3 regions of the Blautia sp. MSK18_10 genome follow, and region 1 is predicted to be linked to each of the others. Evidence: riboswitches for the same ligand, from Rfam matches in the RefSeq annotation. Region 1 holds a riboswitch; each other region holds the start of a gene.
What was found. A riboswitch is a leader RNA that binds a small molecule or an ion and turns the genes downstream of it on or off. The one in region 1 is predicted to bind cobalamin.
Positions count from the first base shown of each region.

Region 2: it holds a riboswitch for cobalamin, as region 1 does, so the genes downstream of both, LI074_RS03260 (sirohydrochlorin cobaltochelatase) here and LI074_RS06950 (leucine-rich repeat domain-containing protein) in region 1, are expected to answer to the same signal.
Region 3: it holds a riboswitch for cobalamin, as region 1 does, so the genes downstream of both, LI074_RS09515 (ABC transporter substrate-binding protein) here and LI074_RS06950 (leucine-rich repeat domain-containing protein) in region 1, are expected to answer to the same signal.

Region 1 is NZ_JAJCGT010000012.1:285-5,394, reverse strand. Features, by position in the region: gene LI074_RS06960 (alanine/glycine:cation symporter family protein) at 367-1,752, shown strand; gene LI074_RS06955 (adenosylcobinamide amidohydrolase) at 2,094-3,209, opposite strand; gene LI074_RS06950 (leucine-rich repeat domain-containing protein) at 3,254-4,072, opposite strand; cobalamin riboswitch at 4,276-4,478, opposite strand.
Region 2 is NZ_JAJCGT010000004.1:31,565-36,674, forward strand. Features, by position in the region: gene hisB (imidazoleglycerol-phosphate dehydratase HisB) at 75-662, shown strand; partial or broken gene hisI (phosphoribosyl-AMP cyclohydrolase) at 753-1,067, shown strand; cobalamin riboswitch at 1,265-1,441, shown strand; gene LI074_RS03260 (sirohydrochlorin cobaltochelatase) at 1,643-3,070, shown strand; gene LI074_RS03265 (hypothetical protein) at 3,395-4,414, shown strand; gene LI074_RS03270 (ABC transporter substrate-binding protein) at 4,565-5,110, shown strand, end outside.
Region 3 is NZ_JAJCGT010000019.1:56,876-61,985, forward strand. Features, by position in the region: gene LI074_RS09495 (patatin-like phospholipase family protein) at 1-681, shown strand, start outside; gene LI074_RS09500 (GntR family transcriptional regulator) at 1,016-1,387, shown strand; gene LI074_RS09505 (ABC transporter ATP-binding protein) at 1,391-2,236, shown strand; gene LI074_RS09510 (ABC-2 transporter permease) at 2,233-2,883, shown strand; cobalamin riboswitch at 2,958-3,236, shown strand; gene LI074_RS09515 (ABC transporter substrate-binding protein) at 3,352-4,476, shown strand; gene LI074_RS09520 (FecCD family ABC transporter permease) at 4,491-5,110, shown strand, end outside.

The DNA.
Region 1 (5,110 bases):
CTTAGGTTGAAAATGGTCAAGCGGATAAAATCATCCGCTTTGCTACGCGGCGCTACACCGAATAACTGAAACGCTTAAGTACTGTTAGAAAATACACAGGTGTGTTCCTTGATTTCATATTTACAATAATAGAGGTTTGGGTGAGGAAATGCTACTGAAATTATGACAAATTTATACGTTATTTTGACTTTTGCTCAAACTGTGAAGCAGTGATATGGGTATGGCAAGCAGTGGAGCGGCTGATCGTATCTGTTTGCGCTGTTAACTTATTGTGCTTTAATGCTTTATCTTAATAGAATTTTTCTGTACATACGGTGAAAAAAGTGCTAAACTGTTATTATTACACGAAAGAAAGGTTTATTTAACATGCTTCAGACAATTGAATCCATCAATAACGTCGTAAATAATTTTATCTGGGGTGTCCCGGCTATGATCTGTATTATCGGCGTAGGGCTTTACCTGAGCCTGCGGACCGGTTTTGTCCAGATCCGCAAATTCCCGTATGCGCTTAAAACCACACTGGGAAGAATTTTTAAGAAGAAAGAGGCCTCTGACGGTTCCATGACACCTTTTCAGGCAGTCTGTACTGCGTTGGCAGGTACGGTAGGTACCGGAAATATTGCCGGTGTTGCCGGAGCTATCGCCATCGGCGGACCGGGAGCTGTATTCTGGATGTGGGTTTCCGCACTCCTTGGAATGTGCACGAAATTTACAGAGGTTACTCTGGCAGTACATTTCCGTGAGAGAAACAGACATGGGGATTATGTAGGCGGACCTATGTATTATATTAAGAATGGTCTGGGAAAGAACTGGAGATTTCTTGCAGTTCTTTATTCTGCATTTGGTGTACTGACTGTATTTGGAACAGGTAATGCTACTCAGGTAAATACCATTACAACAGCAATTGATACAGCTCTTATTAACTTTAATGTGATCTCAGAGTCTTCCACAGGCAGACTGAATCTGATCCTTGGAATTGTGATCACGCTGCTGGTTGGTATGGTACTGCTGGGCGGTATCAAGCGAATCGGAAGTGTTTCCGAGAAGCTGGTGCCGTTTATGGCATTGTTTTATATTGCACTTGCATTGGGCGTTGTGATCTTAAATATCGGAAGAGTTCCGGCAGTTTTCCATGATATTGTTTATGGAGCCTTTAATCCGTCAGCAGTGACAGGTGGTGTGATCGGAAGCTTTTTCCTCAGTATGAAAAAGGGTGTTTCCAGAGGTATTTTCTCCAATGAAGCCGGACTTGGTACAGGGTCTATCGCTCATGCCTGTGCGGATACAAGCAAACCTGTAAAACAGGGTATGTTTGGTATTTTTGAGGTATTTGCAGATACGATCGTGATCTGTACTCTGACAGCACTTGTAATCCTTGTAAGCGGCGTGCCGGTAAATTACGGTGCAGCGGCAGGTGCAGAACTTACAATTTCCGGATTTACTGCTACATACGGAGGCTGGGTTTCCATCTTTACGGCAGTTGCCATGTGCTGTTTTGCATTCTCAACGATTATCGGATGGGGACTTTACGGAGCACGCTGCATTGAATTCTTATTCTCTGCAAAAGTTATCCGCCCATTTATGATTGCCTATTCATTAGTGGCAATCCTTGGCGCAACTGTAGATCTGGGGCTTCTCTGGAGCATTGCTGAGACATTCAACGGTCTCATGGCAATCCCCAACTTAATTGGTGTATTCCTGCTTTCAGGAACCGCCATTACACTTACAAAAGAGTATTTCGCACAGAAATGATAAAAACAGTCTGGAGAGTTTTCTTCAGGCTGTTTATTAGTTTACCTGATGCTTGATGTTAGGTTATTGTTCAGACCCTTGCATAGGGCATTAGTAAAAATGACGAATTTTAAATTTTTTTATTGATGTTATGTACTGTTTTTTATCCGTCATTTTTACTTTATCCACAACCACCCGGATTCGCTTTTTTGCGGCTTTTCCCTTATAATGTGTATATAGATTTCAACGATTTCAGGAGGGAAGTGAGTGGACATTGAACTTATTCTATTCACTTCCCTTTTGTATTTCATCAGGAGAAAGCAGGCATAGAATATTTTTACCATAAAAATGTGATGATCCAACTATGATCTGACAGAAAAATAACAGATTAAAATATAAATCAGCTGTTCTTTAAGTGAAAATGTTTTCAGTACTTCGTTCTTCCATACATCTTCAGGATAAACATCGCCCAGATAAGTATCCCGTCCACAGTACAGTCCATAAAGAAGCAGCCTTTTTCCCTCTCGGACAGCCTCCGGTTCCATGATTAGTCCCCAGCGAAGCTGATCCATCAGATGAAGATAAAGAGACACACATAAAACCAGATTGCTGTTTCTGTTTCGCGATAGAAGTATTCCTTCCAGCTCAGAAGCTTTCTTAAAACTAATATTGTATGCATGAAAAAGAATCTCATGCTCTGTATAAAAATCCCACAGAGTTCCCGGGGTGATTCCATATCTGCCAGTACGAACAAGAACCTGAAACTGTCTCGGACCACAGGCAGCTGTCTGTTTCATCAGGGCATGTTTTACTGCCATACGGACTGCCCTGCCAATCAGCTCTCCAAGCTTGGAATGTCCGGAGGCATCGGTAAGTGTCAGCTCTCCCTCCATAGCCGAGGCAATCACCATTCCGTCAGTACCAGAACCTGTCGCGATTTCTTCTGAATAACAGCTTCCAAGTAAGAGATGTGAAACGGCCGCTGCTTTTGCCTCCGAAGCAATCATCATTGAGCGGACCATGGCTGCCTCTGTAACATTCTGATTGATATAGATAAAAACATTGATCGTACCGGGTGGCAGCATCTCGTAAGCGCCGTTTCTTTCATAGTAAGAAGAAGGATCTCCCGGACACATTCCGTTTGAATCAATTCCCCCTGTAACAGCAGCAGTCACGGATAACTCCTGATAACAGATTTTCTCAACAGCACACAGTTCAGTCCATGCCGCTGTGCTGAGTGCGGTTGCTGTCTGCGGATCAATTCCCAGCTCTTTTGTATGAATGTTCAGGTCTTCCTCATAGGTGTTTCCAAGCATTTCACATTCATAGGCACCATTCATGCAGTTGATATTTAAAGCATGCGTGAGATGAGCAGTGATCCCGCCATTAAGAGGACTGGTGCTAAGAACCCTTGTTTTTCCCGGAAAAGAAAAAACAGTACATCCCTTCTTTTGAAAATAAGTAAAAGTATCATTCATAAACATTCCTCTTTTTTGTCTGTTCAATACAGATTTTGTTGTTATTAGGAAAAGTATTCTACTTTGAATCCTGACTGCTGGCAGTATCTGTCTACTTTAGAACCTTTATAACAGCGGATCGTAGCCGCTTTGTTGATGATCCATTCCCCGATAAATTCAGGATCATGGCGAATCTCCAGATACTGCAGGCGGTTACATCCATGAAAGATCCATTTTCCAAGGTATCTGACATTGGGCGGAATCACCACAGAGGTCAGATTACAGCACTTAAAAAAAGCACTCTCATCAAGGACTTCCAGCGAATCAGGCAGCTGCAGCGAATCCATTCCGCAGAAATAGAAAGCCTGCTTTCCGATAACCCTTAAATCCCCCCCCGGAAAAGAAATACAACTCAGTTTCTTACATTTATAAAAAGCCCTGTCATCGATTTCTTCCAGAGAGGCAGGGAAAACAACTTCCGTAAGAGTAGCGCATTCTGAAAAGGCATTCGGACCGATAAATGTCAGTTTGCTGTTCGGGGCGAACTCCAGACTGTTCAGTTTTCGGCCATTGTTAAATGCATTTTTTGGAATACTGGTAAGGCTGGCGGGAATTTTGACTTTTTTCAGAGAAATGCAGTCTGAAAATACCCCTATGCCAAGTTTTTGCAGATGTTCAGGAAGCTCTATTCTGCTTAACCGGGAACATCCCTGAAAGGCTTTGTTTCCAATCTGTTCCATTTCATAGGGAAATACCACAGAACGAATATCAGGTCTGTTAAAAAAGGTTTCTGCTGAGATAGAGCGGCAGTTTTGTGGAAGTTCCATATTCTTCTCAATATACTGTCCGCAGTTACGACGCGTAAGTGTCAGAGAATTTGACATAAAAAAATACTCCTTTGCTGATAGACAATGTTGTTTTCTCTGCATGGGAGTAGTATGGACTATGATAAAAATAACAAGGTACCAATAACTGCCGGTGTTCTATATTCCTTAAAAGGAACAGAGAAAACATATGTAAGGATGATACTTCTGTAAAAAAGAGAACACTAAAGAAGATCACCCTTCCATTTCCTATTGCGTGTAGTTAATGGCGGCAGTTTATAGCAGGTATTCTGACTCACGCAGTAACGCCATGTCTCTCCTTCTCGCATAACGATGCAATGGATATGAGATATGGCTGCACGTATACAGCAGCACGACTGTTCAGGATTCTGACCTGATTCCCTCTTAGCTGAAAGTCCGACATTTCTATACCGTGACTGACAGAACTAAAAACCGGTAATTGTCAATGAATGTTCGATTAAATTGTATTATACGTATTATACACTTTTTTGGAGAAAAGACAACAAATTTTTTGAGGGGGAGACAAAATCAGGGAGGGGACGCGCAGGGAAAGTGTTTCTTTTCTGTGCGGTTTCGGCATCTAAGAGCTTCTAAGGCGAAAAAAATCTGCTAAAAGCATGAGCCGTCTTGTCAAACTCGCTCCGCTGCAGGCTTCGCTCAGACACGTGAAGCAGCCGGCTCATAACGCAGATTTTTTTCGCCTAAGAATCTCTAAGATGCCTGCAAATGCACAGAAAAGAAACACTTTCCCTGCGCTGGTTATTGGATGTGTGGGGATTTGATTTTACAGGTAATGTTTTTTGTTTTGGAACAGTAATTGAACAGTAACGTGTGAAATAGTACTTGTTTTTTTGAACAGCATATTTTAAACTATAGACTATAGTGAAAATCTTATATCACCCGTGCCAGGTCTGGCGGTTCATAACGGGTTTCTCTGGCGTTCGCCGACATTTTCACAAAGATAATTTAAATTTTATAATGGTAAAGCAAACATTCCTGAATATTATAACATTCTGCCCGTTGGCTTTGCCTGAACGGGAGGTGGGAATAAAACAGTTCATGGTTGATTAAGGGTTG
Region 2 (5,110 bases), on a different contig from region 1:
GTAAACTGTAGTTTGCGCATTAAAACAATGGATTCAGAGTGTTTGAAAATAAGTAAGACAGAGAGGACTTAACCATGGCAAGAGAAGCCTCAGCAGAAAGAAATACAAAAGAAACAGAAATCAAATTAAAAATAAATCTGGATGGAACCGGATATTCTGATATTGAGACAGGTGTGGGATTTTTTAACCATATGCTGGATGGATTTACCCGTCATGGGCTCTTTGATCTCAGTGTCAGAGTCCATGGTGATCTTCAGGTGGATGACCATCACACCATCGAGGATACAGGAATTGTTCTGGGAACTGCATTAAAAGAAGCAATTGGTGACAAAAAGGGGATTAAGCGCTATGGAAGCTGCATCCTTCCCATGGATGAATCCCTGGTGCTCTGTGCGATTGATCTGTCCGGAAGACCTTACTTTGTATGGGATGCAGAGTTTACCACAGACAGGATCGGTGACATGTCCACGGAAATGGTAAAAGAGTTCTTCTATGCCATTTCCTATGCCTGTGGCATGAATCTTCATATCAGGGTTCTGGCAGGTGGGAATAATCACCATGTAGCAGAAGCAATGTTCAAAAGTTTTGCCAAAGCACTGGACGCAGCCACATCCTATGATCCAAGGATCACAGATGTTCTGTCTACCAAGGGCAGTTTGTAAAATTTGAAAATTTACGAAATGATTTATGGCAATCAATAAATTAGATGGAGACAGAAAATGGAAAATACAGTGAATTTAAAAAGCAGCATCGCATGGTCTGATTTTAAATTAAACAGTGATGGAATGGTACCTGTTATAGCCCAGGATTATCAGACAAACGAAGTGCTGATGCTGGCGTATATGAATGAAGAAGCATTTAATACCACTCTTGAAACAGGTAAAATGACTTACTGGAGCAGAAGCCGCAATGAACTCTGGACGAAGGGACTCACATCCGGACATCTCCAGTTTGTAAAATCCCTTACACTGGATTGTGACAATGATACGATCCTTGCTAAAGTAGAGCAGATCGGTGCAGCCTGCCATACCGGAAACAGAACCTGTTTTTTCAAAGCCCTGACAGAAGTGTAATGAATAACGCGATAATATACATACAAGCCAAAATTCCATTGCCGCAGGCAATCTGGAATGAATTTTGGCTACGTTACTGTGAACGGAGTGAACAGTAACACTAATGCCAAACATTAAAGGAAAATATACACGAATTGTATTGACATTTTTGTTAAAATGTGATAAAAAAAGAATATCCGAATTGAATATGTGCAATGTTATAACGCAAAGGTTGCATCGTACTTGATGTGCAAAAGAGAATCCGGTGAGAATCCGGAGCGATACCGTCACTGTGTATGGGAGCTGCTTTTCAGAAACCACTGGGAAACTGGGAAGGGAGAAACAGCGATGATCGAAGTCAGGAGAACTGCCTTGGCGTAGAATTTAAGGTCTGCGGTATACAGAACCTGTATTCTCATAACGATACATAGCTCTTTTATTAAATGAATCAGACAGAATCGGAAATTACAGATATATCTGGTACATATAAACCATGTATTTATGGGAAAGCGGTAGCTGCAGAATATGCAGTTGCCTTTTTTGTGCATACAATTGTCCGGAAATACGAGAAATAAAAGAGGAAAAACGAAATGAAAAGAAAATCCATGTTAGCCTTATTACTGGCAGTATCCATGACCTGTTCCATGACAGCAGCAACAGGTACAGTTGCTTTTGCATCTGATGATGCAGCAACAGAAGAGGCTGCAGATGACACAGAAGCAGCTGCAGACGATGCAGATGCAGCAGATACAGAGGAAGCATCTGATGATACAACAGAAGCTTCTGATGATGATCAGAAAGCCGCAGACGAAGTTGGTGCCCTGATCGATAAGATTTATGTTCAGGAAAGAACAGACACAACTGACGAAGACTGCAAAGCAGCAAAAGAAGCATGGGACAAACTTACAGATGCTCAGAAAGAACTGGTAACAGGTGAAGAAGCAAGCCCTGAATACTTTGGACGTGACACAGGTGATGCTTCCAAAGATGATCCTCGTAACCAGGATGAGATTGGTGAGAATGAACTTCTTGTAGTAAGTTTTGGTACATCCTTCAACGACAGCCGTGCAGAGGATATCAAAGGAATCGAGGATGCCCTTGCAAAAGCATATCCGGACTGGTCAGTAAGACGTGCATTTACAGCACAGATCATCATCAACCATGTACAGGCAAGAGATGATGAAGTAATCGATAATATGCAGCAGGCTCTTGACCGTGCAGTAGCTAACGGTGTTAAGAATCTTGTTGTACAGCCGACACATCTGATGCATGGTGCAGAATATGATGAAATGACAGAGGCAATTGATGGATACAAAGACAAATTTGAATCTGTTGCAATTGCAGAGCCAATGCTCGGTGAAGTTGGTGATGACGCTACAGTGATCAATGATGACAAGAAAGCAGTTGCTCAGGCAATCACAGATGAAGCTTGCAAGGAAGCTGGATTTGATGATATGAAAGCAGCAGCAGATGCAGGCACAGCATTTGTATTCATGGGACATGGTACATCCCATACAGCTAACGTAACCTATGACCAGATGCAGACACAGATGGATGATCTTGGATTCACAAACGCTTTCATCGGAACTGTAGAGGGAGAACCGGAAGACACAGCATGTGACAAGGTTATCGAGAAAGTAAAAGAAGCAGGATTCAAGAATGTAATCCTTCGTCCTCTGATGGTTGTTGCCGGAGACCACGCTAACAATGATATGGCTGGTGATGATGCAGATTCCTGGAAATCTCAGTTTGAGGCATCCGGTGATTTCGACAGTGTTGACTGTCAGATCGCAGGTCTTGGAAGAATCGCAGCAGTAGAAGATCTGTATGTGGCTCATACAAAAGCAGCAATTGATTCTCTTGGAGCATCTGACGATGCAGCAGCAGAAGATACTGATGCCAAAGCAACAGATGACAGTGCAGACGATGCACAGGCAGACGATGCACAGGCAGACGATGCACAGGCAGATGACGCAGCTGAGACAACAGCTGATACTGCAGAGGCTGACGCTGAATAAAAAATATTGTTCAAACAAGATAAACTGCCCGGAGAACTTGCAAAAGTTTCCGGGCAGATATATTATATGATAAGAAAAAAAGAAGTCATAGCAATTCCATAAAATACTGCAAACAGTTCGCACGTTTCTGTTCATTCCGTTCACAGTAACGTGCGCACATCTGAGAAAGATCCAGAGGAACTGTCTTAATTGCATTATTTTCTGGAATTACTATAATATATTTGCCATCACCTGTTCAAAAGCCTGTTGCTCTGCAGCAGATGGGTTGAACAGCACGATAGAAAAAACTATAAAAAATATGAAGATAAGGGAGAAGAAATAATCATGAAGAAACGTTCATTTACATTATTAATGTCAGCACTTACTATTTCAGCTACTCTGATCGGTACAAGCCCGGTTGCTGCAAAGACAGATACTGATACGGCAACAGAAGAAACCACTGATAAAGAAGAAACAACTGCAAAAGATGCTGATTCAGAAAACACAGATAATAAAGAAACAGATGCATCCAAGAGTGATACATTAGAGGATGGCACCTACACAGCAGAATTTGATACAGACAGCGGAATGTTCCATGTAAATGAAGCAAACGATGGAAAAGGAACCCTTACAGTAAAGGATGGCAAGATGACTATCCATGTAAGCCTTGCTTCTAAGAAAATTGTAAACCTTTTCGTCGGAAAGGCAGAAGATGCACAGAAAGACGGGGCAGAGGTTCTTGAGCCAACCACAGATACTGTTACATACAGCGATGGAATGAGTGAGGAAGTATATGGATTTGATATCCCGGTACCCGCAATTGATGAAGAATTCGATGTAGCTTTGATCGGAACAAAAGGAAAATGGTATGACCATAAGGTAAGTGTCAAAAATCCTGTAAAATCCGATGATACAGATGCAAAAAAAGATGATAAAGAAAATAAAGATGCAGATTCCAAAGCAGATGACACAGACAAAGATGCGAAAGACAGTAAGACAAGTGAAGGTAAGACTCTGGCAGATCTGAATCTTGAAGACGGCGATTATACCATGGATGTAACTCTCACAGGCGGTTCAGGAAGAGCAACCATTGATTCTCCTGCAGCCATTAATGTAGAAGGCGATAAAGCTACAGCAACTATCGTATGGAGCAGTCCGAACTATGATTATATGCTTGTGGATGGTGAGAAATATGAGCCGGTTAATAAAGACGGAAACTCCACTTTTGAAATCCCTGTCAGCGTATTTGATGCAGAGATGGAGGTAACAGCAGATACAGTAGCAATGAGTGAGCCTCACGAGATTGACTACACCTTAAATTTTGATTCCACAACTGCCAAAGAAGCAGAAAAAACAGCAAAATAATCATATCAAATTTCCATTTCCAAAAGTGATTTTTGATGTATTCTGACTCGTAACTGTGAAGGTACTGAACAATTACAAACAAAGAAAGAAACAATTATAAAGATGAAAAACATAATAAAGAAACAGCAAAAAACAATATTTATCGGTTTTATGTCAGTTGCATTATTTATTATCTGTATATGCACTGTCTGTACAGCATACGCAGCAGATAAAGACAATGCAAAAACTCCTGTGGATATCCCGGGACTTACCTATGATCACAGTATGGAACTTTCCTACGCAGAAGAATTCAGTGTGGACTATTACAATGATGGCTATGCTCTGATTACTATCGATCAGGAAGGACAGTTTCTTGTAGTTCCAGAGGGAAAAAAGGCTCCAAAGGGGCTTGAAAAAGATATCACAGTCATTCAACAACCGCTGAACAACATCTATCTGGTAGCAACCTCTGCCATGGATCTTTTCCGCGCAATTGACGGTATTGACAGCATTCGTCTTTCAGGAACTCAGGAGAATGGATGGTATATCCAGGAAGCAAAAGATGCCATGGAATCCGGAAAAATGATTTATGCAGGCAAGTACAATGCACCGGATTATGAACTGATCCTGGATGAAGGCTGTGGTCTTGCCATTGAATCAACTATGATCCATCATAATCCGGAGGTGGAAGAGAAACTGGAACAGTTTGGTATCCCG
Region 3 (5,110 bases), on a different contig from region 1:
CGTTATAATACCAGATTCTGCAAGGATAAACGATATATGGGATTGAAAAGCTGGATCACTACCGGCGATCTTTACAGCAAAGATTTTGCATATGGGGAGGTGCCCTGGAAGCTGGATGTTTTTGACACAGAGACATTTGCCAGATCACCCATGAAGTTTACGGTTGTATGCACAGATATTGAAACAGGGAAACCCTGCTATCAGGAATGCAGAATGGGAGACAGGCTGGATGTGGAATGGATGCGCGCATCAGCTTCCCTGCCACTGGCTGCCAGACCGGTAAATCTGAATGGAAGAATGTATCTGGACGGAGGCATCTCAGATCCGATACCTGTAAACTGGATGCTTTCACAGGGTTATGAGAAAAATGTGGTAGTATGTACCCGTCATCCGGGATACAGAAAAGAACATAATAAGCTGATGCCGCTGCTCAGACTGAAGTTCAGGGAGTATCCGGAGCTTGTAAAGCTTCTGGATGAACGTCATATTCAGTATAATCGTATGCTTGATAAAATCGCATATCTGGAAAAAGAGGGCAGGATCCATGTTATCCGCCCGGACAGAGACATCAGTGCAAAACCGGTTGAGCGTGATCCGGCCCATTTAAAGGAGATTTATGAGGTGGGACGGAGAGTGATGAAAGCTGATATGGAGAAACTGAAGGCGTATTTGACAGAGTAAAAAACAGAGAAAAAACAATTACATAAAAACAAATTAAAAACAATTCTTTAACCGAATTAAGTGAGTTCCCTGCAGAGAAGTTATTCGGTGTAGAGATACGTAGCAATGTGGATTAAGAATCTGATAAGAAGAAAGATGGATTTGGAAAATTTTATAACCGAATCCATCTTTCTTTTTGTCTGTAAAAATGTTTTTAGTCTGCAAATCGAAGTGAGATGTTATCAATGAACAGGGGGAGGCAGACTCGTTTGATAAAATATAATGTATAACAGTATAAAACAGTTGACAACAGTTATACGCTGTTATATACTGTTTGTAGATGGAGGAGACACATATGCATATTATAATCAATAATTCATCCATGGTACCTATTTATGAACAGATCATAGACCAGATTAAGTCTGCAATTATCAGAGGAGAGTTACAGCCTGACACTGTATTACCTTCAGTACGCAGTCTGTCAAAGGAGCTGAAGATCAGTGCCCTGACTGTGAAGAAAGCCTACGACAATCTGGAAGAAGAGGGATTTACCGTCACTGTTCATGGAAAAGGAACCTACGTTGCAGCCACAAATAAAAACCTGATGAGGGAAGAACAGCTCAAAGAAGTAGAACATGATCTGGAGCAGGCAATCATGAAGGGCAGAAGATGTGGACTGAACGATGAGGAAATCAGAAATCTTTTTGAAATGATCATGGAGGACTAAGACATGTTGAAAATCAGTCATTTGCAGAAACATTACAGAGGTTTTTCGCTGGACTGTTCTATGGAAGTACAGCCTGGGATGATTACAGGACTTATTGGAAGAAATGGTTCCGGGAAATCCACCACATTTAAAGCTTTGCTCGGCTTGATTCATCCGGATGGCGGAGAGATAGAGGTCTTTGGGAAAAAGGCAGAAGAGCTTAAGCCGGAGGATAAGCGGAAACTGGGAGTTGTTTTTGCAGATTCAGGCTTCAGTATGTATCTGACAGCAGCGGGCGTGGCAAATATCATGAAAAGCATATATCCAGATTTTGACAGAGATGAATTTCTGCAGCAGTGCAGGAGATTCAATCTGCCCACAGACAAGAAAATCAAAGAATTTTCCACTGGTATGAAAGCAAAGTTTAAAGTACTGGCAGCATTAAGCCATAAGGCAGAACTGCTGATTCTGGATGAGCCCACAGTTGGTCTGGATGTGATTGCCAGGGATGAGGTGCTGAACATGCTGAGAGAATATATGGAAGAAAATGAAAGCAGTTCTATTCTGATCAGTTCCCATATTTCATCAGATCTGGAGAGTCTTTGTGACGATTTTTATATGATCCATGCCGGAAAAATTATCCTTCATGAGGATACAGATGTACTGCTGTCAGATTATGCAGTTCTTAAAGTTGCAGAAGAAGAGTACGAAAAACTGGATCAGCAATACCTTATTAAGATCCGGAAAGAAGCTTATGGATACAGGTGTCTGACAAACCAGAAACAATTTTATATGGAAAATTATCCGGATGTTGTAATTGAGAATGGAAAGATTGATGATCTGGTAGTGATGATGGAGGAACAGGTATGAAGGGATTATTTGTAAAGGATATAGAACTGATGAAACAGCAGAAACAGTTTTTTATCATGGTTGTTATAATGGGAGTCATCCTGAATCTGACAGGAAGCGGGAGTGTCAGTTTTGCTGCAGGATATTTTACGATTGTCACAGCAATTTTTGCTATTACGACTATAAGTTATGATGAGTTTGATAATGGTCTTGCATTTCTTATGACCTTGCCGGTTACCAGAAAACAGTATGTGGCGGAGAAATATCTGCTGGGAGCAGGGCTTACGGCTGCAGCGTGGGGAATTGAAGCAATAACGGGAGTGATCTGTAAAGGTGTGGCAGAGCTTCAGGGGTGCCTGAGTGAGAAAATTATTGGCACTCTGATATACATTCCACTGGCACTTCTTATGCTGGCGGTATCGCTCCCGCTTGTAATACATTTTGGAGCGGAAAAAGGACGTTATATTGCAATGGTCATGTGGGCTATTATATTTGCCGTAGTTTATATTCTGATAAAAACAATGGGACTTTCAGCAGACGCAGTCGATGCATGGCTGAATGGACTGAACTGGGGAATGGTATTGGCCGGAGTTGTATTATTTACAGTAATTGTATATATGGGATCTTTTTGGATTGGTGTCCGGCTTATGGAGAAGAAAGAATTCTGATGTGTCTCGAATATGGTTGTAATTATAAAAGCAGTGTGCTAAAATTATATCAGCGTAATTGAATAGCTGTTAAGTGAACATTATCATACACAGATTTTGTGTATGATAATGTGAGAGGGAATCAGGTGAAATGCCTGAACGGTTGCGCCACTGTATACAGAAAAAAGCGGGATTGTAATATGTCATTGCATAAATATGTGAGAAGGCGGAATCCGGCTGTCAGAGAGTATCTGGAAATATTTCTGATACAACATTCATGAACTGCTGAAGCATGGATGTTGTATCAGTTTTTATTTTATGGGAACTTTCTGTGATCTGTGAGTCAGGAAACCTGCCTGACAGCGTAAAGAAGGAGCTTCCGTAAAAAGTATCCGTTATTCTTATCACTTCTATTTTACTTTTTCTGAAGTCCCATCTTTTCGGTTACACGAACAGGTAAATAACATATACGAAAAGAGAGGAAGTCAAATGAAAAACAGGTATTTATCCACAAGAATCATGGCAATTATGATGGCAGCAGCTATGGCAGTTTCCGCAGCTCCGGCAGCTTTTGCAGCAGAGAGAGCAGACTCTGAGACAATCAAAGAGGACAATCAGCCGGCAGCAGATGCAGACTCTGATACACAGGAAGATGCAGACGCACAGGATTCAGCAGATGCAGATAAGACAGCAGACGCAGAAGGTACAAAGACAGAATATCCTCTGACCATCACAACCTATGATTATGATGGAAATGAAATCGAAACAACCTATGAAAAGGCACCGGAGAAAGTTCTTGCTGTATATCAGGGAAGCATTGAAACCATGCTTGCACTTGGCCTGGAAGACCGTCTGGTAGCTACTGCAGGTCTTGACAATGAAGTTCCGGATGAACTTAAAGATGCATTTTCAAAAACAAATTATCTTGATGAATTTACCCCATCCCTTGAGACTGTAACGATGTTGGAGCCAGACATGATCTTATCCTGGAGCTCCCTGTTTTCTGATAAAAATCTCGGAAATGTAACAGACTGGATCGACAAAGGCTGCAACACTTATTACAACACAAACACACGCCCTGACGGAGACAGAACTCTGGAGAATGAATTTACAGACATCTTAAATCTTGGAAAGATTTTTGATGTACAGGACAAAGCACAGGCAATCGTAGATGATGCAAAGGCAGTGATCGATAAAACTCTTACAGCAACAGCAGATGTAGAAGAGAAACCAAGCGTAATGGTTCTGGAACCTCTTGGAGAAGATATCACAAACTATGGTGCAAAGAGCCTTGGTGGAGATATGGTAACACAACTGGGTGCGACTCTGGCAAACCCGGATGCTTCTACAGCAGGAAAAGAAGATATCATTGCAGCAAACCCTGATGTGATTTTTGTTGTATACATGCCATATGCAGGTGATGATCCGGAAACTGTAAAAGAAAGCCAGCTTGCCGTTATTAAGGATGACGAAGCACTTCAGAGCCTTGACGCTGTAAAGAACGGTCGTGTTTATCCGATCATGCTCAGTGAAATGTACGCAAGTGCAACACGTACACAGGATGGTATTGAAACTTTCGCAAAAGGATTATATCCGGATGTGAATCTTGACTGATTGAGGACATAACAGTGAAAGAACAGGGTTCACAGACAAAAAAAGGCAGTGTGCTCAGGACATCCATGTATGTGGCAGTTCTTATCGGGCTTGCGGCATTTCTGATTTTTTCCATTCTTGCAGCAATCACTTTTGGAAATGCAGATCTGTCACTGAAAGATGTTTACAGTGTCATTGCATATAAATTGTTTCATATCAAAAGCCTGTCCGCCTATGCAGAAGGCGCAGTTCACGATGTTGTGTGGCTGATCCGGCTGCCCAGAGTCCTGCTGGCTCTGGCAGTTGGAATGGCTCTTTCCGTCTGTGGCGTAGTTATGCAGGCGATTGTCCAGAACCCACTGGCAGATCCGTATGTACTTGGTATTTCATCCGGTGCATCCCTTGGTGCAACACTGGCGATCATGCTTGGAGTTGGTGGATTTCTCGGTGGAAACTCAGTTGGTGTTCCTGCATTTATTGGTGCAATGGTCACTTCTTTTGCAGTAATTGCCATTGCAAACATGGGCGGAAAAGCTACTTCTGCTAAACTGATCCTTGCCGGAATGGCCGTCAGCGCGGTATGTTCTGCTTTTTCCAATTTTGTTATCTATATCACCAATGACAAAAATGCAGCAACAGAAGTAATGAAGTGGAT